3 regions of the Lysinibacillus sp. FSL K6-0232 genome follow, and region 2 is predicted to be linked to each of the others. Evidence: riboswitches for the same ligand, from Rfam matches in the RefSeq annotation. Region 2 holds a riboswitch; each other region holds the start of a gene.
What was found. A riboswitch is a leader RNA that binds a small molecule or an ion and turns the genes downstream of it on or off. The one in region 2 is predicted to bind S-adenosylmethionine.
Positions count from the first base shown of each region.

Region 1: it holds a riboswitch for S-adenosylmethionine, as region 2 does, so the genes downstream of both, MHB42_RS07605 (YezD family protein) here and metK (methionine adenosyltransferase) in region 2, are expected to answer to the same signal.
Region 3: it holds a riboswitch for S-adenosylmethionine, as region 2 does, so the genes downstream of both, MHB42_RS17785 (bifunctional homocysteine S-methyltransferase/methylenetetrahydrofolate reductase) here and metK (methionine adenosyltransferase) in region 2, are expected to answer to the same signal.

Region 1 covers NZ_JBBOYW010000001.1:1,584,183-1,594,213, forward strand. The annotation lists gene MHB42_RS07590 (DMT family transporter) at 1-689, opposite strand, end outside; gene MHB42_RS07595 (LysR family transcriptional regulator) at 824-1,702, shown strand; gene MHB42_RS07600 (phosphopantothenoylcysteine decarboxylase domain-containing protein) at 1,772-2,452, shown strand; SAM riboswitch class I at 2,633-2,719, shown strand; gene MHB42_RS07605 (YezD family protein) at 2,779-2,934, shown strand; gene MHB42_RS07610 (flavin reductase family protein) at 3,024-3,509, opposite strand; gene MHB42_RS07615 (VOC family protein) at 3,625-4,410, shown strand; gene MHB42_RS07620 (amphi-Trp domain-containing protein) at 4,461-4,739, opposite strand; gene MHB42_RS07625 (NRDE family protein) at 4,865-5,647, shown strand; gene MHB42_RS07630 (hypothetical protein) at 5,625-6,089, shown strand; gene MHB42_RS07635 (hypothetical protein) at 6,382-6,513, shown strand; gene MHB42_RS07640 (cold-shock protein) at 6,667-6,867, opposite strand; gene MHB42_RS07645 (formate--tetrahydrofolate ligase) at 7,053-8,732, shown strand; gene MHB42_RS07650 (GNAT family N-acetyltransferase) at 8,821-9,270, shown strand; gene MHB42_RS07655 (cupin domain-containing protein) at 9,322-9,621, shown strand; gene MHB42_RS07660 (group-specific protein) at 9,797-10,031, shown strand, end outside.
Region 2 covers NZ_JBBOYW010000001.1:2,956,809-2,966,839, forward strand. The annotation lists gene MHB42_RS14340 (alanine/glycine:cation symporter family protein) at 1-765, opposite strand, end outside; gene MHB42_RS14345 (alpha/beta hydrolase) at 906-1,712, opposite strand; gene MHB42_RS14350 (gamma carbonic anhydrase) at 1,847-2,359, shown strand; gene metK (methionine adenosyltransferase) at 2,691-3,890, opposite strand; SAM riboswitch class I at 4,172-4,290, opposite strand; gene pckA (phosphoenolpyruvate carboxykinase (ATP)) at 4,720-6,306, shown strand; gene MHB42_RS14365 (hypothetical protein) at 6,307-6,471, opposite strand; gene MHB42_RS14370 (alpha/beta hydrolase family protein) at 6,453-7,229, opposite strand; gene MHB42_RS14375 (NUDIX domain-containing protein) at 7,213-7,680, opposite strand; gene MHB42_RS14380 (aminopeptidase) at 7,972-8,895, opposite strand; gene MHB42_RS14385 (IclR family transcriptional regulator) at 8,907-9,668, opposite strand; gene MHB42_RS14390 (M20 family metallopeptidase) at 9,803-10,031, opposite strand, start outside.
Region 3 covers NZ_JBBOYW010000001.1:3,617,223-3,627,253, reverse strand. The annotation lists gene MHB42_RS17795 (globin-coupled sensor protein) at 1-119, shown strand, start outside; gene hemG (protoporphyrinogen oxidase) at 507-1,901, shown strand; SAM riboswitch class I at 2,001-2,101, shown strand; gene MHB42_RS17785 (bifunctional homocysteine S-methyltransferase/methylenetetrahydrofolate reductase) at 2,236-4,083, shown strand; gene metH (methionine synthase) at 4,076-7,507, shown strand; gene MHB42_RS17775 (GNAT family N-acetyltransferase) at 7,581-8,081, shown strand; gene MHB42_RS17770 (fatty acid desaturase) at 8,485-9,516, shown strand; gene MHB42_RS17765 (sensor histidine kinase) at 9,652-10,031, shown strand, end outside.

The sequences.
Region 1 (10,031 bases), 1.4 Mb from region 2:
TGTTGTGCAACAGTTTGACCAACAAAGCAAAAAGCACTACAGATAATGCCAAGCCCTAGAATTGCCAGCCAAGCTGTTGGAGAATGGGGCAATGCTGGTGTTTCAAATAAACATGTTAAAATGAGTGCATAGAGCCCTGCAAAGCCGAGCTGATAAATTCCGTAAGAAATAGATTCAACATTGCGCGTAAAGGAGCTATTTAATAGTAAATAAAGGGAATAGCATATTGCCGCAATTGCGACTAATATATCTCCCTTTTGGAAAGCAAATGAACCATTCGCTGTTAGCACCGTAATCCCAATCATTGTACAGATTACGGCAAAGCTCACAGCTCTTGAAGGTAATTTTTTATCAATAAAGCTGCTGAAAATCGGCACTAGCACAACGGTAAGGCTTAAAATAAAGCCTGCATTTGATACGGAAGTAGATTGTAAGCCAAATAAGCTAAGTGCGAACACAATGAATAATAACAACCCTTGAATAGCCGCATATTTTAATGTTTGCCCATTTACTTTAAGCATTCGTTTATAAAAAATAAAACCTGCGATTAAAAATGCGATGATGCAACGCAATGCCACTACATTATAAACCGCCAATGTTTCAAGCCCCATGACCATAAAGGTATAGGATAACCCCCAAAACATTGTCACAATGACCATCAATATATTTGCTTTTCCTTGGATACTCATAATGTTCACCTACAATCTGTGTACTAAAACAGTTTTTCTACTAGAAATTACTATATATCTTGTCTTGTGATTAGTAAAACGAATGTTTATAATGAATAGGATTAAAAATTTTCATGTAAGTAAAGAGGTAATTCATGAGCTTAGTCAAATATGAGATTTTATCAAAGGTGGCAGAGGTAGCAAGCTTTACAAAAGCAGCAGATGCGCTTGGCTTAACACAATCTGCTGTAAGCCATGCGGTATCAAGCTTGGAAAAAGAATTTGGCTTTGCATTGATTCATCGCAGTCGTGCGGGTGTAACCTTAACAAGTGAGGGGCAGACCATGCTAAGGGCGATGCGTCAGGTTTTGGATGCGCAGGAGCTATTGCAGCAGGAGGCTGCGCATATTCTTGGCGTGACACGAGGCAAGGTACGACTTGGCGTGATTTCAAGTATCTCATCGAATTGGATGCCAGAAATTATTCGTATTATGGATAATCAGTTTCCGGGGATACAGGTGGAATTGCGTGAGGGCGATTATTATGAAATCGAGCAATGGCTACTAAGTGGTGAAATTGAAGCGGGATTTTTAAATGGGCAAAAATCAACGCAATATCAATTTACCGAATTGCAGCAGGACCCTTTGCTGTGCATTGTTTCGGATAAAAGCCCTCTTTATGATAAAACAGAGATTGATATTGCGGATTTGGAAGATATGCCCTTTATTATGACCTCCTATAAGGGAACAAATGATGTAAAGGTTTTGTTAGAGCATTATCAGGTAAAACCAAATATTCGCTTTGAGCTATCAGAGGAGGTTGGGATTCTCTCCATGATTTCTCACCATCTTGGGATTAGTATTTTACCGCAGCTTGTTATTCATAATTTACCGCCAACGTTAAAGGCTATACCGTTAAAGCAGGGTGGCTATCGGACAATTGGTATTGCGATGAAACACCATGCCTCTCCTGTAACGAAGAAATTTGCGGAAATTTTAAGTGCTTGGTTAAAGGAGCAAAACAGCGTGCTGTAGCTCTTGAAGCATATCCTTGCATTACGCTAGAATAAAGGTTGTTAGATATTGTAGAAAATAGGTGAGTGTATGGGGACATTACAAGGGAAAACCGTACTCATTACAAGTGGGGGAACGCTTGAAAAATGGGATCGTGTACGGGGGCACACAAATTTATCGAAGGGAACAATGGGCTGTTATTTGGCAGAGGCAGCACTTGCAGCTGGTGCGCATGTTATCTATATGCATGGCTATTTTGCACAGCTACCAGTTAATCATAGCAAAATGCAAACGATTAAATTTGAGGGCATTGAGGACTTAGGCGATAAAATTCGATATGCTGTGCAGAAGCAGCAGGTGGATATTGTCATTATGGCAGCGGCTGGCTCTGATTGGGTCATTGATAAAGTATATGACCAATCAGGCAACTTAATGGAGGAGGCAGGGAAAATGCCTTCCGATGAGCCACCTATTATTCATTTTAAAAAAGCACCAAAAATATTAGGGCAAATAAAGGGCTGGCAACCAAATGTCACATTAGTAGGCTTTAAGCTGGAAGCAACAGATGATGAGGCATTTTTACTTGCGCGTGCAAGATTGCGTATGGACACAGCACAGGCACAATTTATGGTGGCAAATAGCTCTCAATCATTATATGGCGGAGATGAGCCTCATTGGATTGTACCAGCAGAGGGGCAGCCAATTAAGGTAATGGGCAAAGAACAAACAGCGCAAGCATTGATAGCATGCTTACAACAAGAAACTGTGTAGAGGGGATACTTCTGCACAGTTTTTTTATCGTTAGGTGGCGCTAAATGCGTAATTGCCTGCATACAATGCTAGAAGGAATCGAGATAAATAACACATTACAAAGTATTCGACTAGGTTTTCTAATATTTTATATTGACAATTGTATAGCACAATTATAGAATTATTTCCAAGTAAGCAGGGCTCTTATCAAGAGAGGCGGAGGGACTTGGCCCAATGAAGCCTCGGCAACTAATAGAATAGATGCCAATAGTATCTAAGAGATAAAGGGGCTATCCATCAATTGAACTCTTTTGTAACGGAATCAAGAAAAAGAAGGGGTGTATTATATGGCACAGTCGGTAAAAGTAGATGATAAGAAGTTAGAGGCTATCGCGAAGGCTATTCAAAATCTTGAATATGGTGAAGTGCATATTACGATTCAGGATGGTGTAATTGTGCAAATTAATAGGCTCGAAAAACAGAGATTTCCACAGAAGAAATAATGATCATTTCAGTCGAACGATGTCATAAGGCCACAACTAAGCATAAAGGATGTCCTATGCTTACAAGTGGCCCTTTTTTTGTGGAATGCTTAACGATAAAAGCTTTTTGGAATCTCACCAATATGACGGCGATGATACAGTAAAGGCTCTTTTGGTGAATTTGTAATATCTAGCACCTGCCCAATAAAAATAGTATGGTCGCCAGCATCAATCTGTTGATATGTTTTACATTGTAAAATGGCTGCTGTATCATGTAAAATCGGTAGGTCAAAGGAGGACATAGACCACTTTGCCTGAGCAAAACGATCTGGCACTTTGCTGGCAAATAATGTACATAAATGCTCCTGATCACTCGCTAAAATGTTGACCGCAAATGTTGGCGCTGCTGTAAAATAAGCATGGAGCTGAGATTTTTTATCGAGTGACCATAAAATAAGGAGCGGGTCAATCGAAACAGATGCAAAGGAGTTAACGGTTAAGCCAATCGGTTGTGTGTCATGGCATGTAGTAACAACCGTTACGCCTGTAGGGTAATTACCTAGTGCTAATTTAAAAGCAGTTACTTGATCTGTCATTCAAATCACCTCGTTATTATTGTCAATGAAGTTAAATAGCTATCATTGTCTTGCATAAATTTTAAACGAATCCGACATATAGGTAAAGGTAATCGGGAAAGAAAGGGGAATGACCATGACTTTATATTTCGATCATTTGGTTCAGCAAGTGGAATCACCAGAAAATATAAAGGTTTTCTTCAACAAACGAAATATCCATACAGTAAACGGTGGTCAGCATACGATGTGGGGGACTTATAATACATTAAGCTATTTTGGCTTAAGCTATATTGAGCAAATTGCGGTATATGATCGTGATTTATTTGAGCGGGCAGCATTAAACCCCTACACGCTACATTATACGTTTAAACAGGACGAGGAGCGCCAAGGGTTTTCACGAATTGCCTTGCGCACAACAAATATAGAGGCAGAGGGACAACGCTTGCGTGCATTAGGCTTTGATGTGTATGGACCTGAGGCTTGTAGTCGTACAAGACCAGACGGCTCTGTTGTAGAGTGGAAGCTGCTGCATTTTGGTAAGCCTGACCATGCCATTGATTTTCCGTTTTTCATTGAATGGGCGGAGGATGATAAGGAGCGCTTGTCACAATTGCAGGCAAGTGGTGCGCTTCATCCACAGCAAAGCATTACAATGGAGGCGGTGCTGTTTGCAGTAAAGGATGTACAGGCAACCGTTGAGCTTTGGCAGAAGGCATTGCAATTGCCAAAGCCTGAACAGCACGAGCAATATGTATCCTTACAGCTACCAAATATACGCTTGGATTTTTATGATGAGGCAGTTGCCACAGCTATAACCCTTACACCTTTAAAGCAAGGCCCATTTGGTGTGCAATTAAAAGACCCGTATCGCGTAAAAGAAACATTGGTTTGTCCAGGTGCTTTTTATTGGATTAATCGCTAGAAAAGCTACGGCAAGGGGAGTGTAGAATGTCCCTTGCCGTAGTTTTTCAATTATTCAATCGTCATTTTCTTTGGTGCTTGTGTGCCTGTGTACCAATCAAATTCAATTTCAAATGAATGCTTGTCGCCCTTTTTTGTATAGGAGTATTCGATTTTAAGTGGTTCTGTAGGGCTAACAATAGTTTGCTCTGTGCCTTGCACAAATGTAAATTCACCGTTTTCCTTTAGCTTTTGAGCAATTGCTTCAAGCATTGTTGCAAATTCGAGAACGCTTTGCCGTTCCTTATGCTTTAGAACAACCTCCGTCATCGGCTTCATTTGCTTTTGCATCGAAATCCCTCCCTCTTGTATTGTTACCTCTATTATAGCATAAAATGTTAGCGCTACCATTTGCATTGCACTTGTTTCTTGTGTGCTCTATACTATGTTCAATATAAAGAATAGGAGGGCGCGCTATGTGTATTATTGCCATTGGCTATCAGGTGCATCCACAGCATCCTTTACTGATTGCGGCAAATCGTGATGAATTTTATGCAAGACCAACTGAGCGCATGCATAATTGGCAGGATATGCCGCATATTTGGGCTGGTCGAGATTTAGAGAAAATGGGTACATGGCTAGCTGTGAGTAATAATGGGCGGTTTGCAGCAGTCACCAATTATCGCGATCCACAGCTGCCAATTGTCGGTGAAAAATCGAGAGGAGCCGTTCCTATTGCATTTATGAATAGCTCTGTAAGCGCACAGGATTTTGCTGGTCAGCTACAGCAGGAGCGTTATTTATATGGAGGATTAAACGTACTGCTCTATGATGGAACGGAGCTTGTGCATTATAATAATGTACATAATGTGCAAACAATTATTCCACCGGGTATTCATTGTGTATCGAATGCAACCCTCAATACGCCATGGCCTAAAGTAGAGCGTCTAAAGGCAGCTTTTGCTGAAACGCTTCAAACAACAACAGCGGAAGAAGCATTGTTAGCGATTTTAACAGATCCAACAAAGGCAGCCACGAAAGATTTACCAGCAACAGGTATCCCGCTTGCATTAGAGCAACAGCTTTCCTCTATTTTTATTCATATGGATGGCTATGGTACACGAGCCTCAACCGTTGTGAGGCTGCATCAAGCAGGCTGGGATATAATAGAGCGAAGCTTTGAGCATGGCGAATGGACTGGAGATGTACGATTGAAGGTGACAAAAGAGGGGAACAATGATGATTGCTACAATAAATAAAGCTATTCAACAGCTTCCAACTAAATATAGACAGAACGAATTAGCCTACATATCATTAACGGGTAAAAATGAAAGCTTTATCAGAGATCAAATGGCGCTATACTTATATAGGCTTGATAAAAGTTGGTGTAGGGAATATAAACGAATCGACTTAGCGCAATTATCCACTGCCCACCCAACTATGGTAGAAAATATTATTGAAATAACAAGTCTATATACGTCAGATATTGTTCATGATGCACATTTTAAGCGAGATTATTTGCGAAAAATTAAAAATGATATGACTAAAAATGGTAAATATACAACAATAGCTACCAATACATTTATCGTTATGATTGCAACACATTTAAAGGATAACAAGCGTGTTGATGATCTAAATATTGGCTATTCATTTGCGTGTTGTGAGAAGGAAAACGCTTTGTCTAAAGCATTCTCTCGTTGATTGGCGTGAAAGGTGGCGACTCTAGCGGAAAAAGTGCGAGCTGAAAATCCATTTATTTCGGCATTTGCCGAAATAAATGAGTTGAAGCCGCACCCGCAGAAAGCGTCCACCTGTAACAGAAATCAACGAATTCTAAGCGATTCTCTGTAAAATAAAGGTTAATCAACACGCCTGAAAGGATAAGATTGATTCTAAACAGAAGCAATTTGTAAAATATGCTGATGGTATCAATAGAGGGTTAGCAAACTTTCGAGAAAAGGCGCAACCACGAAATGCTGAGGAAGAAAAATATATGATTCAGCAAAAGCTAGAAGGCTATTTGAAAAATGAGCCAATCGAGGTTAAGCACGCATGTAGCATACATATTGGACAGGCATTTGGTACAGAGGTGGAGTTATATTATTGGATACTACAAAAGCAGTAGGGCTGGCTATTGCAAAAAAATGGATTGGAAAAGCGATAGCACTTTCCAATCCATTTTTTATTGAACCTGTATGAATAGCCTGTAAAAACAACGGTTGGTGAAACGTCCAATCAGTGAGAGATGTGCAAAAGCTTCACTGATTGAAGTTTCATTTTATATCTTTATGACATTTGATGCCTGTGGGCCACGGTTGCCTTCCACTACATCAAACGATACTTTTTGCCCTTCTTCAAGTGTACGGAAGCCTTCCTCTTGTATGCCCGTAAAATGTACAAATACATCTTCTCCATTGTCACATTCAATAAATCCGTAACCTTTTTCATTATTGAACCACTTTACGATTCCTTGTTGCATAAGCCATTCGCCTCCAATGCGCTTGAATGTAAAAAGAAAATATGAAAAAATTGCATTTTCTCTTAGAACATACATGAATTAAACAAAGTTGTCAATTGATTGCCGAAATGCTAGTATAACTGCTTTCTTTTTTTTCATCATAAAGACTATAATGGAAATGAACAACATAGAAAGTAGGATGCCAAATGACAACGAAAAATCAACCATTAACAGATTTAGAAATCGCTAGTCAAGCAGTGATGAAACCAATTACGGAAATTGCTGATGCTGCGGGTATTCCAGCGGATGCCCTTGAACAGTATGGGCGCTATAAAGCGAAGATTGACCCATTAAAAATTACAGCCCAAGGCGAGGATGCAAAGGTTGTATTAGTGTCAGCCATTAGTCCAACCCCAGCAGGTGAAGGAAAGTCAACCGTTACTGTAGGGCTTGCAGATGCGCTTCACCAATTGAATAAGAAAGTAATGGTCGCGTTACGTGAGCCATCTCTTGGTCCAGTAATGGGTGTAAAAGGTGGTGCAACTGGCGGTGGCTACGCACAGGTTGTACCAATGGAAGATATTAATTTACATTTCACTGGTGACCTTCATGCGATTACAACAGCCAATAATGCATTAGCTGCTTTTATTGATAATCATATCCACCAAGGCAATGCATTAAACATTGATCCACGACGTATTATTTGGAAGCGTGTGCTAGATATCAATGATCGTGCACTGAGAAAAGTAGTGATTGGCTTAGGTGGCCCCGTGCAAGGAATGCCGCGTGAGGATGGCTTTGATATTACCGTCGCCTCTGAAATTATGGCTGTGTTCTGTTTAGCAACAAGCATTGATGATTTACGCGAGCGTTTAGCAAGTATTGTTATTGGCTATACATTTTTGCGTGAGCCTGTCTTTGTGCGTGATTTACAAGTAGAGGGAGCACTTACATTATTATTAAAGGATGCCTTTAAGCCAAATCTTGTGCAAACATTAGAAGGGACGTCTGCTATTATTCATGGCGGTCCGTTTGCGAATATTGCTCATGGCTGTAATTCTATTATGGCTACACAAACAGCACGTAAGCTAGCTGATATTGTTGTAACAGAAGCGGGCTTTGGCTCGGATTTAGGTGCTGAAAAATTTATGAATATTAAAGCGCGTAAAGCAGGCTTTAAGCCAAGTGCTGTTGTAATTGTTGCAACGATCCGTGCATTAAAAATGCATGGTGGTGTCGCGAAAACAGCACTTGTCGATGAAAATGTAGAGGCACTTCTACAAGGAATTGCCAACCTTGAAAAGCATGTTGAAACAATTCGTACATTTGGTGTCGAACCGATTATTGCATTAAACCGCTTTATTACAGATACAGAGGCTGAGCTAGCGGCTGTCCTAAGCTGGTGTCAGAAGAAAAATGTGCGTATTGCTCGTACAAATGTCTGGGAAGAGGGTGGAAAAGGCGGTATTGCATTAGCGGAGCAAGTGCTAGCCGTACTGGAGGATGAAAATAACTTCTCACCTTTATATGAGGTAACAGAATCTATTGAAGAAAAAGTTCGTAGCATTGTGCAAAAAGTGTATGGTGGGAAAGATGTCCAATTTACAGACCAAGCAAAAAAGCAAATTGCACAAATTGAAAAATTTGGCTGGGATTCTTTGCCGATTTGTATGGCAAAAACACAATATTCCTTATCTGACCAGCCAACTTTACTTGGACGTCCAGAAGGCTTTACAGTCACGATTCGCGAAGTGATTCCAAAGCTAGGTGCTGGCTTCTTAGTTTGTCTAACAGGCGATATTATGACAATGCCTGGCTTACCAAAAACACCAGCCGCTTTACGCATGAATGTTGATAACGAAGGGCATGCGGTAGGGCTGTTTTAAATGAGAGAGATAGGATTTCCAATATTCATTTGAAATCCTATCTTTTATTAATATAAAATGTATAAATATGCGAAAAGGGGATGGTGCTATGCAAATTCAGCGATGTAAAAATCCAGCAGATATAATCCGCATTATCCATGCGGCATTTCAGCGTTATGACAGTGATCCTGTCCCCTCTAGTGCTTTAAAGGAAACGGCACTCTCTATCCAGCAGGAGCTTGATGAAGGCATCATTGTTTTTAGTGTCATAAAGCAGGCTGTTGTAATAGCCGTTGTAAAATGCAAGCTAGAAATAGATACCGTCTATTTTTCCCGCTTAGCTGTGCTACCTGCTGAGCAAGGGCAAGGTATCGCTACACAATTAGTTCATTTTATTGAACACTATGCGAATGCTCACAATTTTAAGCGTGTTAGCTGCAAGGTACGCAAAAGCGAGGATAACAATATTCGCCTCTATACAAAGCTTGGCTATTCTATTATTGCGGAAGAAATAGACGTTATGGTGCCGAATATAACGATGGAAAAAACAATGGTATGATAGGGATAGAGATGTATTTATAGTCATATTAAATAAAGGGAGGCGTTGGAGATGCAACATATTCAAGTAGAGCAGCTTTTACAAAATAAGAGGAAGCATGCAGGCAAGGTTGCCGTTGGTGCGGGCTATGATATGATGACTATTCAATTAAGAGCAGGTGAATCGGTGGCAGAGCATTCAGCACCTGGTGAGGTAATAATTGTTTGCCGCAAAGGGTGCGTGAAGTTTCAGGTGGAAGGACAACTCACAACGCTTGATGCCAATGCACTATTACTGCTTGAGCCAAACGAAAAGCATAGCCTTGAAGCGCTAGAGGATTGCGAGCTTATCGTTATACGCTTGAAAAAATAAGGAATGGAAAAGTTCTGATTATTGCAAATCAGAGCTTTTTTTGTTATTTTCTGTTAGATAGAAGGGAGAGGCATAGAAAAAATAAACATGAATAGTGGCTAATTTTAATGCTTTATGCGTGTGGAGGTGTTATTAGGGGGTTTTCAAATTTAAGGAAGAAAGGAATCGTTAATGAATGTTTCATATAAATGAATTCGAAAATAATAACCTTCTTTTAAAAGTAGATTCACCGTATTCTTTAAACTATTTAGTATTTGTTCAAAATGTTTTTTTAAACAAGAGAGATGGTTCAAATCATTTCCCATCCATAGACAGTTCTAAATGGAGCCTATTACAACAAGATGAATTTCAAGTTAAATTCAAAAGCATTTGGGATGAAGTGATTAGAAAAAATATACAAAGCCCTCACT
Region 2 (10,031 bases):
TGCAATAGCAGAACCAATAATCCCCCCAAAGATTTCTTGTGCACCAAATGCACTTGAGAAAATTAATCCAATAACTGCTGGAATTTCTGAAATATTCATTACAATAATAACAATTGCCATAAGTATGTAGGCAGCAGCCATAAATGGTACGATGATTTGTGCAGCGTTTGCAATTGATTTAACTCCACCAATAATAATAGCACCTAATAACACAACAATAATAACACCTGTAATCCAAGGCGCTAAACCAAAAGCATTTTCCACTGCTACTGAAATGGCGTTTGACTGTACACCAGGCATTAAGATTAACATCGCGATAACTGCTACAACCGCAAATAAAACCCCAAACCATTTTTGACCTGTCCCCTTTTCAAGATAAAAGGCTGGTCCACCGCGATATTCAGTTTCTTTTTCTTCCTTATAAATCTGTGCTAAGGTTGATTCTACGTAAGCCGTTGCTGCGCCAATAAACGCAATCGCCCACATCCAAAAAACAGCGCCGGGTCCACCCATTCCAATGGCTGTTGCCGTACCAGCAATATTACCCGTACCTACACGACCTGATAAAGCAATAGACATCGCCTGAAAGGATGAAATCCCTTTGTCTGATTTCTCTCCTCTAAACATTAAAACGAACATATCTTTAATATGTCTAACTTGTAGGAACTTGGTGATAACAGAGAAAAAAAGTCCGATCAATAAGATACCGTAAATAAACCAAGGTCCCCATAAAATACCATTCAATTTCTCAACAACAACTTCCATACTACTCCCCCAATTCAAATAATATTGTTTTGAATTATTATAGTATTACACTTTTCTGAAAATTGCAATATTATTCTCGAGTAACAATATTTAAGTAAGTATAGTAATAATAAGTATAGTAATAAATGGAGATTTGAAAATTACTCAATAATATAGCCAATTCTTCGAAGTCCGTTGTTAAGAAAATCACGAATATACATAAAAATTTCATCGCGCTCTACTTCATGAAATAAATTATGATAACAATTTTCCCATTCTTTAAACTGAAACTCTGAAAACTCTTGTTGATGAAGCCAATTGCGCGTTTGTCGCGTTTCCGTAATGACATCCCTTTCTCCCGTCATCATTAGAATAGGCATATTTGGGAACTCACCCTTTGGCATAAACACTAAATTCCGCATCATTTGCTGTAGCTCACGATACCATTTCACCGATACAACAGATACAAATGGTCGATCATCCTTCATTTCCTCTCTTCCTTCAACACTGCGCGTTAATTTTTCAAATGTAATTGGATGTGTTACCTTTATATTACCTGTTAAGGTACTTAAGCTTGTTAAAGTATTTGTTAGCTTTCCCGGTAGTAATTTTAATTGCAGCCAAGGCGATGTTAAAATAATACCTGCACATTCATACTGCTTTTTATGCATTGTATGAAGAATTAATGTTGCTCCAAGTCCATGCCCAATTAAAAAGGTCGGTAAATTATATGAAAAAGCATTCTCAATCAAATTTCTTGTATACTTATTGTACAATTTAAACTCTTCATCATGGACACGACCAAATCCTGTATTTACCCCATGATTAGGCAAATCTCCCATGACTATGTGGAAGCCTTCCATTCTTAGTTTCTCTATAAGCCATGCATACCATCGGTGATTTTCATAAGCACCATGAAGAATAGCAATCACAGCCTTTGCTTGTCCATCAGCTTCCCATTTCCACATTCACATAGTCCTCCTAAAAAATAATTACACAATGATTATATCGACATCCATAGCACATTTTAATTTTATATTTTCATAAAGATGCGTATTTGATACGATAATACTACATCATAGAAAGAAAAGAGGCGATTTTCATGATTTATCCATTTAAAGATAAAATGCCAAAGATTGATCCATCTGTTTTTATTGCTGATTACGCAACAGTTACTGGTGATGTAACCATTGGTGCTGAAACAACTATTTGGTTTAATACAGTTATTCGAGGCGATGTATCTCCTACCATTATTGGCAAACGTGTAAGCATTCAAGACCTATGCTGTCTGCACCAAAGTCCAAAGTATCCATTAATTATTGAGGACGAGGTAACAGTAGGTCATCAAGTGACTTTACATAGCTGTACAATTCGAAAAAATGCCTTGATTGGCATGGGCTCTATTATATTAGACGGGGCAGAGATTGGAGAGGGTGCATTTATCGGAGCTGGAAGCCTAGTACCTCCTGGTAAAGTCATTCCCCCAAATAGCTTAGCATTAGGTCGTCCAGCAAAAGTTGTACGCGAATTAAATGCTGAGGATAAAGAAGATATGGAACGCATCGTACGCGAATATGCCGAAAAAGGCCAGTATTATAAATCGCTTCAAAAATAGACTATTAAAAAAATAGCTCAGCTATTAAAAGCTGGGATACAGTGAGTTTAATCCTTAAAAAGCGCGAGAAATCAATGGTTACATTGATTTCTTGCGCTTCTTTCAGCTATCCCAGCTTTTCTATCACATAGTATATCATTATAATATTTAAATCACTTTATCGCTTTAGCTCAATAGTTTAACAAGAAGAGCTTGTGCGAGGAATCCTTGATAGCACGAAAGCTTTTATCTTTGTTTAAACTTCTACTAAAAAGCGGAAGCACAGGTATTGATCATGATAGAATTCTGCTATATTTGCTGCTGCACGTTCGATTCAAAAGTATTGATCAAATTAAGATAAACGTGCTTTTTCTCGTAATGCATCTGCTTTGTCTGTTTGCTCCCATGGTACATCTAAATCTGTACGGCCAAAGTGACCATATGCTGCAGTTTGTTTGTAAATTGGACGACGAAGGTCAAGCATTTTAATAATACCTGCTGGACGTAGATCAAATAGCTCACGCACCCATTCAACAATATAGCTTTCCTTCACCTTTCCTGTACCAAATGTATCGACAGCAATAGAAACAGGCTGAGCAACACCAATTGCATAAGCAAGCTGTACTTCAGCACGCTCTGCTAATCCTGCTGCTACAATATTTTTTGCTACATAGCGAGCTGCATAGGCTGCTGAACGATCTACCTTTGTTGCATCTTTCCCAGAGAATGCACCACCACCATGACGTGCATAGCCACCGTATGTATCTACGATGATTTTACGTCCTGTTAAGCCAGCATCTCCCTTAGGTCCACCAATCACGAAACGACCAGTTGGGTTGATGAAATATTTTGTGTTCGCATCTAATAATTCACTTGGTACAACTGGTGCAATCACAAATTCTTTTAAATCTGCTTGAATTTGCTCTAATGTTACCTCTTCATCATGCTGTGTTGAAATAACAATTGTATCAACTCGTACAGGTATATTATGCTCATCGTACTCTACTGTTACTTGTGTTTTACCATCAGGACGTAAATAAGCAAGCTCACCTGATTTACGCACTGCTGTTAAACGGCGTGCTAATTTATGAGCTAGGCTAATTGGTAATGGCATTAGCTCGGGTGTTTCATTACATGCATAACCAAACATTAAGCCTTGGTCACCTGCTCCGATTGCTTCAATATCGGCATCTGTCATCGAGCCTTCACGTGCCTCTAAAGCTTGGTCAACACCTTGTGCAATATCAGGTGATTGTTCACCAATTGCTACAAGCACCGCTAAATTTTCAGCATCAAAGCCATATTTACCACGTGTATAGCCAATTTCCGCTACAGTATCACGAACAATACCTTTAATATCAACATACGTAGAGGTTGTAATTTCTCCTGCTACTAATACTAAGCCTGTTGTAACGGTTGTTTCACATGCTACACGTGCATTTGGGTCTTCTGTCAAAATGGCATCTAAAATAGCATCCGAGATTTGGTCGCAAATTTTATCGGGATGCCCCTCTGTCACACTTTCTGATGTAAACAGTCGACGGTTTGTCATTTGGTTTTCCTCCTATTACTCTTACGAAAAGTAGTTGTGTATGAATACGGTACTCATTACCCATGTCAAGCCCGCTCTTAAGGATCGAACTCCAAGCCGTTGTTGTGTTGTTTTTATCGAAAACAGCTACTGCTTTTAACACGAGGATTTTGAAAGATCCGTCATTATAATAAGGAAAGAACTATATACATTGCTCTTTACATTGATTTTTAACAATAAAAAAAATCCTTTTCTCACGTTGTTTTACATGAGGAAAGGACTAATGACTTCGTAACCTTTCACTCTTATCGTTCAAGGGAATGTCCCTTGCATCAGGTTGGCACCAACGCATGTCGTGAAATGTTTCATGCAGGTTGCCGGGTTTCACAGGGCCTGACCCTCCACCAGCTCGGGATAAGAGTATCCGTTCAATAACCCATGTTACTGAAAAGGTTGACTATTGTCAAATATTTTCTAATCCTTGACGATTGTTTCACATTTTTGACGCAATAGCACTTCAAAAAATACAGTACAACAAGAATATTATTATTGTAAAACCTTTTATACATGGATGATGATGTAAATAAAAGCAAATTCATCCCTACAACATCCCATGCTTGTTGTGGTAACATATGTGTGACGCTATTTTCAAGCGCATTTGTAGTAGGATTGAAGGGATTCTACTCGAAAAACGTTATTTTTTGTCAGTTTGTTGAAAAATAATAAAAACTCGAAAATAATTTCTTAATTAGTATAGATTATTTAAGTAATTGTGTTATACTATTTTTGAAATTAAGAAAAAATCCCTCAGAATCAAGGGAATATTATAAAAAAGGATGGTATTTAATCGATGAATTCAGTAGAAATTACAAACGAACTGAAGGAATTATTAAACGGCGGAAATGTTCAAGTTCAACTTTCAGTACCACAGTTAGCAGAAAAAGCTACAGCTCGTGGTGAAGCAGTATTAACAGTAGATGGCGCAGTTCGTGCAGAAACTGGCAAATACACTGGTCGTTCACCTAAAGATAAATATACAGTAGAAGAAGAAAGCATAAAAGATCAAATTGACTGGGGAAAAGTCAATCAACCGATTTCTTCTGAAGTGTTCGATAACTTATATATTAAAGTTATAAAATATTTAAAAGAACGTGACGAATTATTTGTATTCAAAGGCTTCGCAGGTGCTGACAAAGATTCACAATTAAGTATTCAAGTTATTAATGAATATGCTTGGCACAATCTTTTCGCTCATCAATTATTTATCCGTCCAACTGAAGAAGAATTAGCTTCTCATGTTGCAGAGTTCACTGTTATCTCAGCTCCTAACTTTAAAGCAGACCCTGCCGTTGATGGTACAGCTTCAGAAACATTTATTATCGTATCACTTGAAAAGAAAGTGATTTTAATTGGTGGTACTGAATATGCTGGTGAGATGAAAAAATCTATTTTCGGTATTATGAACTACTTATTACCACAACAAGGCATCCTTTCTATGCATTGCTCAGCGAATGTTGGAGAAGCTGGTGATGTAGCATTATTCTTCGGTCTATCTGGTACTGGTAAAACAACATTATCTGCTGATCCAGAACGCAAATTAATCGGTGACGATGAGCATGGCTGGTCTGATAATGGTGTCTTCAACATTGAAGGTGGTTGCTATGCGAAAACAATCAATCTTTCTGCTGAAAAAGAACCAGAAATCTACAATGCCATTCGTTTCGGCTCAGTGTTAGAAAATGTAGTTGTTGATCCAGAAACACGTATTTGTGACTACGATGATGGTTCATTAACAGAAAATACACGTGTAGCTTATCCAATCCAATACATTGATAATATTGTTGACCCATCTGTTGCAGGTCATCCAAAAACAATTATTTTCTTAACAGCAGATGCATTTGGTGTTTTACCACCAATCAGTAAATTAACAAAAGAACAAGCAATGTACCACTTCTTAAGCGGCTTCACATCAAAGCTTGCAGGTACAGAGCGTGGTGTAACAGAGCCAGAACCAGTATTTTCTACTTGCTTCGGTTCACCATTCCTTCCACTTCCAGCAACTGTGTATGCTGAAATGTTAGGAGAAAAAATTGATAAGCACGGTGCACAAGTATACCTTGTAAACACAGGCTGGACTGGTGGCGAATATGGCACTGGTAGCCGTATGAAACTTTCTTATACACGTGCAATGGTACGTGCTGCCATTGATGGTAAATTAGTAGATGTTGAAACAACGCAAGATGCTGTGTTTGGTTTACATATCCCAACAGCTATTGAAGGTGTTCCATCAAACGTATTAAATCCACGTGAAGCTTGGGCAGATCAAGCTGCATATGATGCAAAAGCTGCTGAACTTGCAGGTCTATTCAATGAAAACTTCAAGAAATTCTCAAATGTTTCTGAAGCAATCACAAAACTTGGTGGCCCATTACAATAATCAATAGACTACAGATAAAGAGGCTATCTGGAATGGTGTTACCTTTCCAGATAGCCTCTTTTTTAATACTAAGTATTTGTTAAAAACCTGTGTTCCTGCGGTGGTTACAAAGGGGGCGTTTTCGATATAGTTTTTCAAATGCCTCTTTATTGTTGCTTCATCCATTGACATAGAGCACGAACTGTTTCTCGATTTTTGGCGGGTGGATATTGATGGGCATAATCCCGTTCATACCATGTTTCATACGTTTTATGAGCATCCTCTAAGAAAAACGCAAGCTGTCTAGCATGCTCAATATCAACATTTTCGTCACGATAGCCATGAATAATTAAAACAGGTGCTGTAATATGTGCTACCTCAAATAATGGCGTTCTAGCATCATAGGCTTCTGGTACACGATTAGGTGTGCCACCAATCACACGCTTCATCATACGGCGCATATCTGTCCGTTCCCAATAAGTAGCTGTTGCATCCGAAACACCAGCCCATGTCACAACAGAGGTAATATCTTTACGTAAGATGGCTGTCCAAAGTGCCATAATTCCTCCACGTGAAAAGCCAAAAACATGTATATGGTCATTGCAAAATTGTTTCAATACATCTACTGCATAAATAGCATCATAACGATCTGCGCCTGCAAACTCGTCTCGTCCTTCCCCACCTCGATTGCCACGGTAATACGGTGCAAAAACAATAAACCCCTGTGCTGCAAATTGGGCAATACGTGATGGTCTTACCATCCCAATGCCTTGCATGCCTCCTCTTAAATATAAAAAGCCATCATATGTACCTTCTGCCTTTGGTTCAGCCAATAACCCTTTCACACGCAAGCCCTGTGATAAATATGTAATTTCAAATAAGCGTATGGCTGGATTTGGTGAAGGATAGGCACGCTTAGCAACGATTTCACCATTGTTTGTCACGATATTTCAACTCCTCCAGCATTTTTTTCATTCCCTCATCCTTCATATGAAAGCTTAGATTTGGATGATTCATAAATTCTTCATCAGATAACCAAAGCATCCCTGATGTTTCTAAATCAAATTCAATTTGCTCTTGTCCTGCAAATTGTGCAGTAAAAACTGTTTTACAAAATAACACCTTATCATGGACAGCATATTCTGCAAACCATTGAAGATTTTTCACATGGACACCTGTTTCTTCAAATACCTCTCGAATCGCTGCTTCCTCTAATGTTTCTCCTTCTTCTACTTTCCCACCTGGCACCTCTACACCACGATGCTTATGAATGGTACAGAGCCATTTCTGTTCATGCTTTAAAAAAACAAGCACATGCTTAGGCTCTACCTCAAACTCACCTCTTGAAAAGCTTAAATCTACTTGTAGACCATGTAAATCTGTAAATGTTAGCATATCTTTTCCCTCACGTTCACGCTTCTGTGCTTCTATTTTATGGACAGTGCCGATTCCTCATTCCTGCTTTTATAATATTGGAGATAAATCAATGGCACTGCTCTCATTTATCTATACTAACTATAGTGTAACCATACAAAGATAATCAATTATTAATTCGCACATGCAAAAAGCGTGCTTCATATAGAGAAGACACGCTACAGGCTATAGATACATTCTCAAAATGTTGAGTTTGTTTACAATCTTGTTCTTTTGCAACTCATAAACCACTTCTATCTAAATACGCTCTTTTTAGATTACTTGTTGTTCATCGAAATAGACAGACGGGCTTTTTACAACACAATCAATATGAACATCTGCTGCATTTGCTCCACCAAAAGGTACATTACTGCCAAATGCTATATGAATCGTACCATATACTTTCTCGTCCTCTAGGACATTGCCACATAGAATGGCACTTTTGTTGGCTCCGATACCAAACTCCGCGATAATTCTGCCATTCCCTTCACCAAGTAGCTCAAGTAATCGTGAACCATCAGCACCAATTGCCTCTTCTAGGCGACCATTACGTATTTTTAGCAATAGCGGCTCCTTTAACACACCAATATTGGCAATCGAGCCATCTACTAAAAGCTCTCCATTTGCAGAGGTTTCTATTGGCGCAATATAAGATTCCCCAGAAGGAATATTTCCATATTCACCTGCTTGGTGAATAACGCCTGTAGAACGAATTCCGAAACGATTTTCTACACTAAATGTTAGCTCATGCCCAGCCTTCACAATACGAACATTCTTTGCCTTATCAAGTGAATGAACATATTTTTCTACTAGCTCTTCTATCTCTTGGGCATCTGCATGTAGTGCACCTTGCTCAAGCATCTGAAGTGTCACACCAGGCATTGTTGCTACACGCCCGCCATTTTCACAGGCATTTTTGCGTGCATTTGTATGTGTTAATGAGTGGGAGGTAATACAAAGTGTCACATCAGCATTCGCCATCAGTGATGAAACAGCAGGAATAGGCTCCTGTCCAGATTTTTCAAGTAGCGGCATCACCGTTAACATCGTATGCTCTGTAATTGTTCGCCCAGCGTTATAAAAGATTTTTGCAATATCCTGTTTATAAATATCTGTCAAAATTAACAGTGTTTCTGAAGATTGAACATTCAAATTGCCTTTTAAAATATTAAGTGCAATGTCTTGTAAATGCTGCATAATAAAGCTCCTTAATTAAAATTCAAATGATATCTACGAATAATTCCTTCTATTTCATTTCTAGCTTCTGTTAAAGGTTCTAAAACTTCTGGTACACGCTGCTCTGTAAATCGGTAGATCGGTCCAGAAACAGTAATAGAAGCCACAACCTGCTCCTCACTATTAAATATAGGCATGGCAAGTGCTAATACATCCACAGAATACTCACTATTACTAAGTGCGTAGCCACAATTACGAATCTTTTCAAGCTCAGCGCGTATAGCATTTGCATCTGTCATCGTATTATTAGTATAAGCCGTTAAAGGCTTGTCAATAACCTTTGAGATTTGCTCCTCACTTAAGAAGGCAAGCATTGAACGATAGGAAGCGCCTACATAAAGCGGTGAACGACTTCCTCTTGAAACAGTGAATTTTACTTTATTAACAGGCTCTGCTTTTAATAATGTTAACGCTTCCAGCCCATTTAAAACTGTTAAAATTGCCGTTTCACCCGTTGTATCTTTTAGCTTTTCAAGAGCAGGCATACATAGCTGATCAATATTTAATGAATCATACATATTCATACCAATCTCCCATAGCGCAATACCAAGAGAATATTTTTTAGTAATAGGGTCCTTTGTAATAAACCCATTATTTTCAAATGTTTCAAGAATACGATATAAATTTGTATGATTCATATTCATCGCTGTTGCTAGCTCTCGCCCACCCCATGTAGGCTTTTCCTTTGTAAACATTTTTAAAACAGCAATCGATAAATTTAGCGTCTTTAGCATATCTCTCATCCTTTTGATCTATTTATCTGTACAAACGGCTGCAAATCTCTCTCTTAAAGGGGGAAATAATTGAAAGATTAGCAGCCGTCAGCACCTGATATCACTTTATCAAAAGTAAGAGAGTAGCTAATCTCTTACTTTTGATATAGGAAATCAACAGCAGCAGTAATATATACTTTTGCACAGCGTATGATATCCTCAACACGCACTTTTTCGTTATAGCCATGAATACTTGGTAAATAGGCTGGACCATATTGTAAAACAGGAATATCATACTGTCTAAAATGCCTTGCATCACTGCTTGCCCATTGCATAACACCGTAAGCCTCTTGTCCAGTTACAAATGAAATATTTTCCACAATT
Region 3 (10,031 bases), 660 kb from region 2:
GTATGGCAGACAAAATACAAGTTATTGTAGAAATATTAAATGAGCTAAGTACTTCTTTTAGTGAGGTAGCAAATTCAGCAGAAAAGTTAGCAAGCTTTGCACAAAACTTAAATGACTAAACAAAGGTAGCGATCCCCTATATATGTATGAGAAGTACACGAACGGAGAGTGAAGCTACATACTTAAAGGGCGATCAAAAAATTTTCTAAATGAAATATTAATGGCTAATAAAGTGAAACTAACAATCAGTGGTGCTTGCACACACTCACTGATTGTTAGTTTTCTTAATTGAGTTTTTACAGGCTATACCTGATGCTACACTTTCGCACAGAAAATCGTTTTGTGCTGCTGCTGCGTTGCACTGCGCTTTCACAACAGAAAGAGGTATGTTTCAAAATCATTTGAAACATACCTCTTTTGCTAATTTTGTAAAGGGTTGAGCTTAATTTTGATGCAAAAAGGTTTATACTGTAGAGAGGAAGAACTAAAAATAGGGGCGGTTAATGATGAAAACAGTTGTTGTATTAGGCGGCGGTATTACAGGATTATGTACAATGCATTATTTGCAACGTCAGGTGAAGGAGAAACAGTTAGATGTTCGACTAGTGCTTGTTGAGAAAAATACATATTTAGGTGGTAAATTACACTCAGCGTATGAGCAAGGCTTTATTATGGAAACAGGTGCTGATTCCATTGTAGCCCGTCATAAAGGGGTAATGGAGCTTGTGCAGGAGCTTGATTTTGAAGAGCAATTAGTTTACAACGAAACAGGCATTTCCTATATTTATACAAACAATGAGCTTCATGCTATTCCAGCAGATTCTACATTTGGTATACCAATGAGTATCGAATCCCTTGAGCAAAGTACATTAATTTCAGAACAAGGTAAACAAGAGGCATTAAAGGACTTAGCATTACCAAATAGGGGCTTTACAAAGGAAAGCTCCATTGGAGAGTTTTTAACGTATTATTTAGGAGAGGAGCTTGTGCAAAACCAAATTGCGCCTGTGCTTGCTGGTGTTTATTCTGGCGATCTATACCAGCTTTCAATTGCCTCTACTTTGCCATACCTAATTGATTATAAAGATAATTATGGCAGTATTATTAAAGGCTTTGATGCAAATCGTGAGCAATTTATGCAAGCAGCTAACAAAAAATTTATATCGTTCCAAAATGGCTTGTCCTCCTTTATTAACCAGTTAGAGCAAACGTTAACGGATGTAGAAATTATAAAAGGCGTGGAAACGATAAGTATTCAAAAAAAGGAAAGTGACTATCTAATTTCCCTAGCGAATAATGCAAGCATTGTAGCGGACTATGCTGTTTTAGCGCTGCCAAATGAAGCCGTACAAAGTATCTTACAGGATAAAGCTTTAGATTACTATTTTGATCAATTTACAACTGCGTCAGCCATTACGATTTATTTAGGCTTTAATATACCAGATGCTCGATTGCCAGCAGATGGAACAGGCTATATTGTGTCACATAATTCGGATGTTGTATGTAATGCAGCGACTTGGACAAGCCGTAAATGGAAGCATACATCGAAGGATAGTAGATTACTTGTACGACTTTTTTATAAAAGCATTAATCCAGCGTATGAACAGCTACGTTTAATGACAGATAAGGAATTGGCAGCCATTGCTTTGGAGGATATTCGCAAAAGCTTGGGGATTGAGGAGCAGCCTACTGTTGTCAATGTAACAAAATGGATCGATCAAATGCCTAAATATGATTTAGCACATCGTGAGGCATTGCAAGGGCTGCAACAGGAGCTAGATAAAAATTATCCGAATTTAGCGATTGCAGGCTGCTCTTATTTTGGTGTAGGCATTGGTGCCTGTATTCAAAATGGGAAAAAGATTGGCGAGGAGCTTGCAGAGAAATTAGTTAAATTCTAAGACTTTAAGCGAAAAATTACTTTGTTCTGTGAAATAGTCTTGACTCAATCGCCTGTAAACGATATGATTCTTTTAATTATTTAAAAAATTCATACTTAATTCTTATCAAGAGAAGCTGAGGGACTGGCCCAATGAAGCTTCAGCAACCAACATTATGTCAGGTGCTAAATCCAGAAGACTCTTGTAGTCGAAGATGAGAAGGAACAACATTGACAAATCGTTAAAGCCTTCTTTTTATGAAAGAGGGCTTTTTCTTTTGAGATGATCGAAAACTTCCAATTATGTTGAAGCATAGTTGATAATGATAGAGTTAAGAAGGAAGAGAGGCAATTTTATGGGATTACTTGAAAGATTAAAAACACATGTATTGACGGCAGATGGTGCAATAGGGACGGTACTCTATGGCTACGGCTTAGAATATTGCCATGAGGAAATGAATATACAGAAGCCTGAATTAATTGAAAAGATTCATAGAGAATATATTGCAGCGGGTGCTGATGTGATTCAAACAAATACGTATGGAGCAAATGCTATTAAATTAGTTCGTTATGGATTAGAGTCACGTGTTCAGCAATTTAATGAAGCGGCCATCACAATTGCAAAACGAGCAGCGGCGGATGGCGGTCAATTTGTGCTAGGAACAATTGGTGGTATTCGTGGCATTCGTAAAAGTGATGCAACATTAGAGGAAATACTAGCAGCTGTCGAAGAGCAGGCAACAGTGTTACTGGCAGGGAATCCAGATGGTCTTTTACTTGAAACGTATTATGATTTTGAAGAGTTAACAGCGACATTAACAATGCTACGAGCAAAAACAGCTTTACCGATTATTGCACAAGTGTCAATGCATGAGCCAGGTGTGCTGCAAAATGGGCTTTCTTTAAATGAGGCATTGCATGATCTAGAGGCATTGGGTGCAGATGTGGTTGGTGTAAACTGCCGTTTAGGTCCGCATCATACAATTCAAGCATTTGAAGGCGTTGAGCTTCCTAAAAAGGCATTTATGTCAGCTTACCCAAATGCTTCGCTTCTTGATTTAGAGGATGGGCGTGTTGTTTATGAATCAGAGGCTGATTATTTTGGTCGAGCAGCTGTAGCGTTGCGTGATCAAGGCGTGCGTTTAATTGGAGGGTGCTGTGGTACAACGCCAAAACATATTGCAGCAGCTAAGAAATACTTAGAGGAGCTATCACCAGTTAGTGAAAAGCATGCAAAGCCAGTGAAAATTGAGGTTGTTCGTGAAGCAGAACCAGCTAAGCATGAATCTCTTTATGAAAAGGTCAAGCGTGAACGTTCTGTAATTGTAGAGCTAGATACACCAAGGCATTTAGAGATTGATGGCTTTATTGAGGGAGCGCAGCAATTATATAATGCTGGTGCTGATGTTGTGATGATGGCAGACAACTCACTAGCCTCTCCACGCATTAGTAATATTGCGATGGGTGCATTATTAAAGGAAACATATGGTGTACGTCCCCTTACACATATTACATGTCGAGACCGTAATTTAATTGGTCTTCAGTCACATTTAATGGGGCTTAATGCTTTAGGTATTCATGATGTGCTAGCTGTGACAGGTGACCCTACAAAAGTAGGCGATTTCCCAGGAGCAACAAGTGTTTATGATGTATCTTCAATGGAATTAATCCAATTAATTAAGCAGTTAAATGAAGGTGTTTCGTTCTCAGGCAAGCCCCTTCGTAAAAAAGCGAGCTTTTCAGTTGCTGCTGCCTTTAACCCAAATGTGCGCGTATTAGATCGTGCAGTAGCTCGTTTAGAGAAAAAAATCGAGCACGGTGCTGACTACTTTATTTCACAGCCTGTTTATACAAAAGAAAAAATTGTGGAAATTTATGAGGCAACAAAGCATTTACAAGCACCTATTTATCTTGGAATTATGCCAGTCACAAGCTATAAAAGCGCAGAGTTTTTACATCATGAGGTTCCCGGTATAAAATTATCAGAGGATGCTCTAGCAAGAATGAAAGCTTGTGGTGATGATAAGGAACGTGCAACACAGGAGGGTATTGCCATTGCTAAGGAATTAGTGGAAGTGGCTGCACAATACTTCAATGGAATTTACCTAATTACACCGTTTTTACGCTATGATGTCACACTAGAGTTAATGAAATATATCAAACAATTGGACGAACAGAAAAAAGGAGTAAGCATAGATGGTTAAGCACTTGATTGAAGAGCAACTAGAGAAACGTATTTTAATCCTTGATGGCGCAATGGGTACAATGTTGCAAAATGAAAACTTATCAGCTGAGGATTTTGGTGGTGAGGAGCTCGATGGCTGTAATGAAAATCTTGTGCTCACTAGACCAGATATTATTGAGAAAGTTCACTGCAAATATTTGGAGGCAGGCGCAGATATTATTTGTACCAATACATTTGGTGGAACGCCGATTGTGTTAAATGAGTATAATCTTGGTGCAAAAGCAGAGGAAATTAATAAGCGTGCAGTAGAAATTGCTCGCCAAGCAGTGGATAGCTTTTCCACATCTGATTGGCCACGCTTTGTTGCGGGAGCTATGGGACCAACAACAAAAACATTATCCGTAACAGGTGGTATTACATTTGATGAGCTAGAGGAAAATTTTTATGTGCAGGCAAAGGCATTAATTGAGGCAGGCGCAGATGTATTGTTGCTTGAAACAAGTCAGGATATGTTAAATGTCAAGGCAGGTACACTAGGTGTAGCGCGTGCTTTTGAGGCAACTGGAAAAGAACTACCTGTGATGATTTCAGGAACAATTGAGCCAATGGGCACAACGCTTGCAGGGCAAACTATTGATGCCTTTTATATTTCCATTGAGCATATTCAACCATTATCAGTGGGCTTAAACTGTGCAACAGGGCCAGAGTTTATGACGGATCATATTCGTTCATTAGCAGAGCTGTCAACAGGCTATATTAGCTGTTATCCAAATGCAGGCTTACCTGATGAGGAAGGCTGTTATCATGAGTCGCCAGAATCGTTATCGCAAAAGCTAAAGGGCTTTGCAGAAAAAGGCTGGCTGAATATTGTAGGAGGGTGCTGTGGTACAACGCCAGCCCATATTGCAGCTATTCGTGAAGTGTTAAAGGATGCAAAACCACGCCAATTACCTGAAGCAACACATGGTCATGCTGTTTCAGGAATCGAGCCATTATTATATGACGATTCAATGCGTCCATTATTTATTGGTGAACGAACAAATGTCATTGGCTCCCGTAAGTTTAAAAATTTAATTATTGATGGGAAATTTGAGGAAGCAGCAGAAATTGCACGTGCACAAGTGAAAAATGGCGCACATGTTATTGATATTTGCTTAGCGAACCCTGACCGTGATGAGTTAGCAGATATGCGTGGCTTTATGCAAGAGGTTGTCAAAAAGGTGAAGGTTCCTCTTGTGATTGACTCAACTGATGAAAAAGTCATTGAGGAAGCACTGAAGTTTTCACAAGGTAAAGCTATTATTAACTCCATTAACTTAGAGGATGGGGAAGAACGCTTTGATGCTGTTATGCCACTTGTGAAGAAATATGGTGCTGCTGTTGTTGTCGGTACAATTGATGAGCAGGGGATGGCAGTTGATCGTCATCGCAAGCTGGAAATTGCTGAACGTTCCTACAAGTTGTTAACCGAAAAATGGGGACTTGCACCAGAGGATATTATTTTTGATCCGTTAATGTTCCCAGTAGGTACGGGTGATGAGCAATATATTGGCTCTGCACTGGAAACAGTTGAAGGGATTCGTCTAATTAAAGAAAAAATGCCACGAGCGTTAACGGTGCTTGGTGTAAGTAATATTTCATTTGGCTTACCACCTGTTGGACGTGAAGTGTTAAATGCTGTCTATCTTTACCATTGTACACAGGCAGGCTTAGATTATGCCATTGTTAATACGGAAAAGCTAGAGCGTTACGCGTCTATTCCAGAAGAGGAAATTAAGCTAGCGAATGATTTATTATTTAATACAAATGATGAAACATTAGCCGTATTTACTGATTTCTATCGTGATAAAAAGAAAGAAAAAACGGAAGCGGATATTCCTAAAACGGTGGAAGGACGTTTAGCTTACTATATATTAGAAGGTACAAAAGAGGGGCTTATTGAGGATTTGGAGGCTGCTCGTGAAATCTTTGAGTCACCACTGGATATTATTAATGGACCTTTAATGGATGGTATGGCTGAGGTAGGTCGTTTATTTAATGACAATCAGTTAATTGTTGCTGAAGTTTTACAATCAGCAGGTGTGATGAAGGCTGCTGTTGCGTATTTAGAGCAATTTATGGAAAAAAATGATGAGAGCGCTGGTAAAGGTAAAATGGTGCTCGCTACTGTAAAAGGTGATGTGCACGATATTGGGAAAAACCTTGTTGATATTATTTTAAGTAATAATGGCTATAAGGTTGTTGATTTAGGTATTAAGGTAACGCCAGCCCAATTAATAGAAGCTATTCGTAAGGAAAAGCCTGATTTTATCGGCTTATCAGGCTTGCTTGTTAAATCAGCACAGCAAATGGTAATTACTGCACAAGATTTTAAAGAGGCAGGGATTGATGTACCAATTTTGGTTGGTGGCGCAGCATTATCTCGACGCTTTACAGAAACAAAAATTGCTAATGAATACAACGGCCCTGTTATTTATGCGAAGGATGCTATGCAGGGGCTTGAGCAAGCAAATCGTTTGATGGATAAGGAAGCGCGTGAAAGCTTCTTAGAGGAAATCAAAGAGTCTCGTCAGCAACGCTTAGAGGCAGATGCCAAGCGTGCTGCTCGTCCTGCAAAAGAAGTAACGGTTAAGCCTGCTCGTACAGTGAAGGAAGCAGCTGTATTTGTACCTGCTGATTTACGCCGCCATGTGAAGAAGGACTACTCTGTATCGCATTTATATCCATATGTAAATATGCGTACATTGCTAGGGCATCATTTAGGCTTAAAAGGGCAAGTACAGCAATTATTAGATGCTGGCGATGCAAGAGCAACGGAGCTCAAAGAGTTAGTGGATGATTATTTAAGAAGTGATTTGTTAAAGCCATCTGGTTTATATCAATTTTTCCCTGCACAAGCAGATGGGGATGATGTAATTGTTTATGATCCTGCTGATAGCAAAACAGAAATTGAACGCTTTACGTTCCCACGCCAGCAAGTAGAACCGTTTTTATGCCTTGCTGATTTCTTAAAAACAGTTGATAGTGGCGAAATGGATTATATTGCGCTAATGGTAGTAACGGCTGGGCAAGGGGTAATGGCACAGGCTCGTCAATTAAAAGAGGACGGAAAATTCCTTGAAAGTCATGCCCTACAATCGACTGCACTAGAATTAGCAGAGGGCTTTGCGGAACGTATGCATCAGGAAATCCGTGATCAATGGGGCTTCCCAGATGCAACAGATTTCACAATGCGTGATCGTTTTGCAGCGAAATATCAAGGGCAACGCTTTTCATTCGGCTATCCTGCATGTCCAAACTTAGAGGATCAGGAGAAGTTATTTGGTCTGTTAAAGCCTGAGGATATCGGTGTTCATTTAACAGAAGGCTTTATGATGGAGCCAGAGGCATCTGTATCAGCCATTGTTTTTGCACATCCTGATGCTCGCTACTTTAATGTATAAAATGTAAAGTATAATAAACATGACCCTCTTTTCTTATGGAGGGTCATTTTGTGACAAAAAGGAGATGAGCTGGATGATTCGCATGATGGAAGAGGCTGATATACCTGAGGTGTTGGCTATTTATAATGATATTATTTTAACAAGCAAGGCAGTTTATCGTTATGACATTCAAACATTAGAGGAAAAAGTACAATGGTTTAAAGAGCAGCAGGCAGCGGGAAATCCATTGCTTGTCTTTGAGGACAATGGCATGGTAGCTGGTTTTGCAACATATAGCCAGTTCCGTCCATATCCAGGTTATCAGTATACAATGGAGCATTCTGTCTATGTGCACAAGGAGCATTATCAAAAGGGCATTGCTACAAAGCTAATGTATAAGCTAATCGCCATTGCGGAGGAGCAGGGTGTGAAAACACTAATTGCTGGTATTGATGGTGAAAATATTGCTAGCATGAGGGCACATGAAAAATTAGGCTTTGAATATGCAGGCACCATTAAGAATGCAGGCTATAAATTTGATGAGTGGTTGGATTTGGTGTTTTATCAATTACAATTAAAAGGGCCAGAGCTGTAAGCTAGTCACCTCATCGAAAAGTAGTGTGGTTGGCTGTTTGAGAGAGCACTGAAAAGCTGATAAATCTACAGAAATATAGTAATTATTCACGATCAATCTGTTTTTACGGAGGTGAAAGGTCGATTTACTGCGGTTGTTTTGATTGGATATAAAGAAGGTAAAGTCCAAGCGATGAACCCTTTAAAGGGGCGAGTAGCGTATAATTTCGATGCGTTTTTTAAAAGTTATGAAGAGATGGGGAAACATGCACTTATCCTAGAAAAGCAATAAACACTATTCGTTGTCTTCAGTCTAAAGGATATGACAAATGTCATATCCTTTTTATGATGTTTGCGTCTGTTGCTGACTTATACTCTTGTTTTATGATGAGATCATAAGGAAAAAGGAAACGAGGGAGTAAAGGATGGCAACAATTAAAGAAAAAACAAAAAAATTGCGTCAAGATGTAGCGCCATTTGCCAAATCAGATACACGTAAAAGTGTATTTCAAATGATTAATACCATTGCACCGTTACTTGCACTATGGGTAGCTGGCTATTTATTAGTAGATGTTTCACCGTGGTTAACAGTTGGCTTAAGCATTATTTCAGCTGGCTTTGTTGTACGAACATTTATTATCTTTCACGATTGTACACACGGCTCATTTTTCAAAAGTAAAAAGGCAAACGACTGGGTTGGATTTTTTACAGGCGTGTTAACATCATTCCCCTATGAAAAATGGAAACGTGAGCATACAATTCACCATGCAACAAGCTCAAACCTAGATAAGCGTGGTATTGGTGATATTGATATGATGACAGTGGAAGAATATATGCAAGCATCTAAAGGGCAGCGCTTATGGTATCGTTTTTATCGCAATCCATTTGTAATGTTTGGATTAGGACCTTTATATATGGTGCTTATTTTAAATCGCTTTAATCGTAAAGACGCGAAAAAGAAGGAACGTCTTAACACAATTTCAACAAATATTGTGATGCTAGCAATTTGTGCTGTTTTAATTTACTTTATGGGCTGGCAGGCATTTTTATTAGTGCAGGGCGTTACATTGTTTGTTGCTGGTTCTCTTGGTATTTGGTTATTTTATATTCAACACACATATGAAGATTCTTATTTTGAACATGACTCCGAGTGGGATTATGTAAAGGCGGCAGTTGAAGGTAGTTCATATTATAAATTACCAAAAATTTTGCAATGGGTGACAGGGAATATTGGTTTCCATCATGTGCATCATTTAGCTCCTCGTGTACCTAACTATAATCTTGAAAAAGCACATAATGAAACACCACCATTACACATGGCGACAACGATTACTTTACGTACAAGTTTAGAGTCAATCCGTTATAAGCTATATGATGAAGAGCAAGGTAAATTTGTCACATTTAAAGAAGTAAATGAGATTATAAGACGCAAGGCTAGAGGCAGTATTGCTGCTTAGCTTAAAACAGCCATCTCTTTTAAAAGGGGGATGGCTGTTTTGAATGTAGTCAATCAAGCTATGTCCAAAGTGAAATGGGCACAAATATAATTTTCTTGTTATAATAAGGTAAAAGTAGGAAAAGAGCGTGAGATTATGTTGAGGAAATGGCATAGTATTATTCCAAATAGTCCAATGCTCAGTGTATATTTATGGGTTATTTTTTGCTTCCTCCCGTTTTTCTTTATTTTTCGGAAATCATCCTACATAGAAATAACTATTGGCATTACCTTTTTAATGGTTTATTTTATTTTCTATCGATTTTCTGTGAATTCGAAAAGCGGCTTAGTGTATATGTGGATTAGCTTTGAAATGGTCATTAATATTGTGATGACGATTTTATATGGGTATGTCTATTTATCCATTTTTACAGCCTTTTTTATTGGCAATATACGACGACCTGTTGGCTTCTATATTATGTATGGCTTGCATATTGGCTTTACAGTTATTTCAACAGGTATTGGCTTTTTTATTGA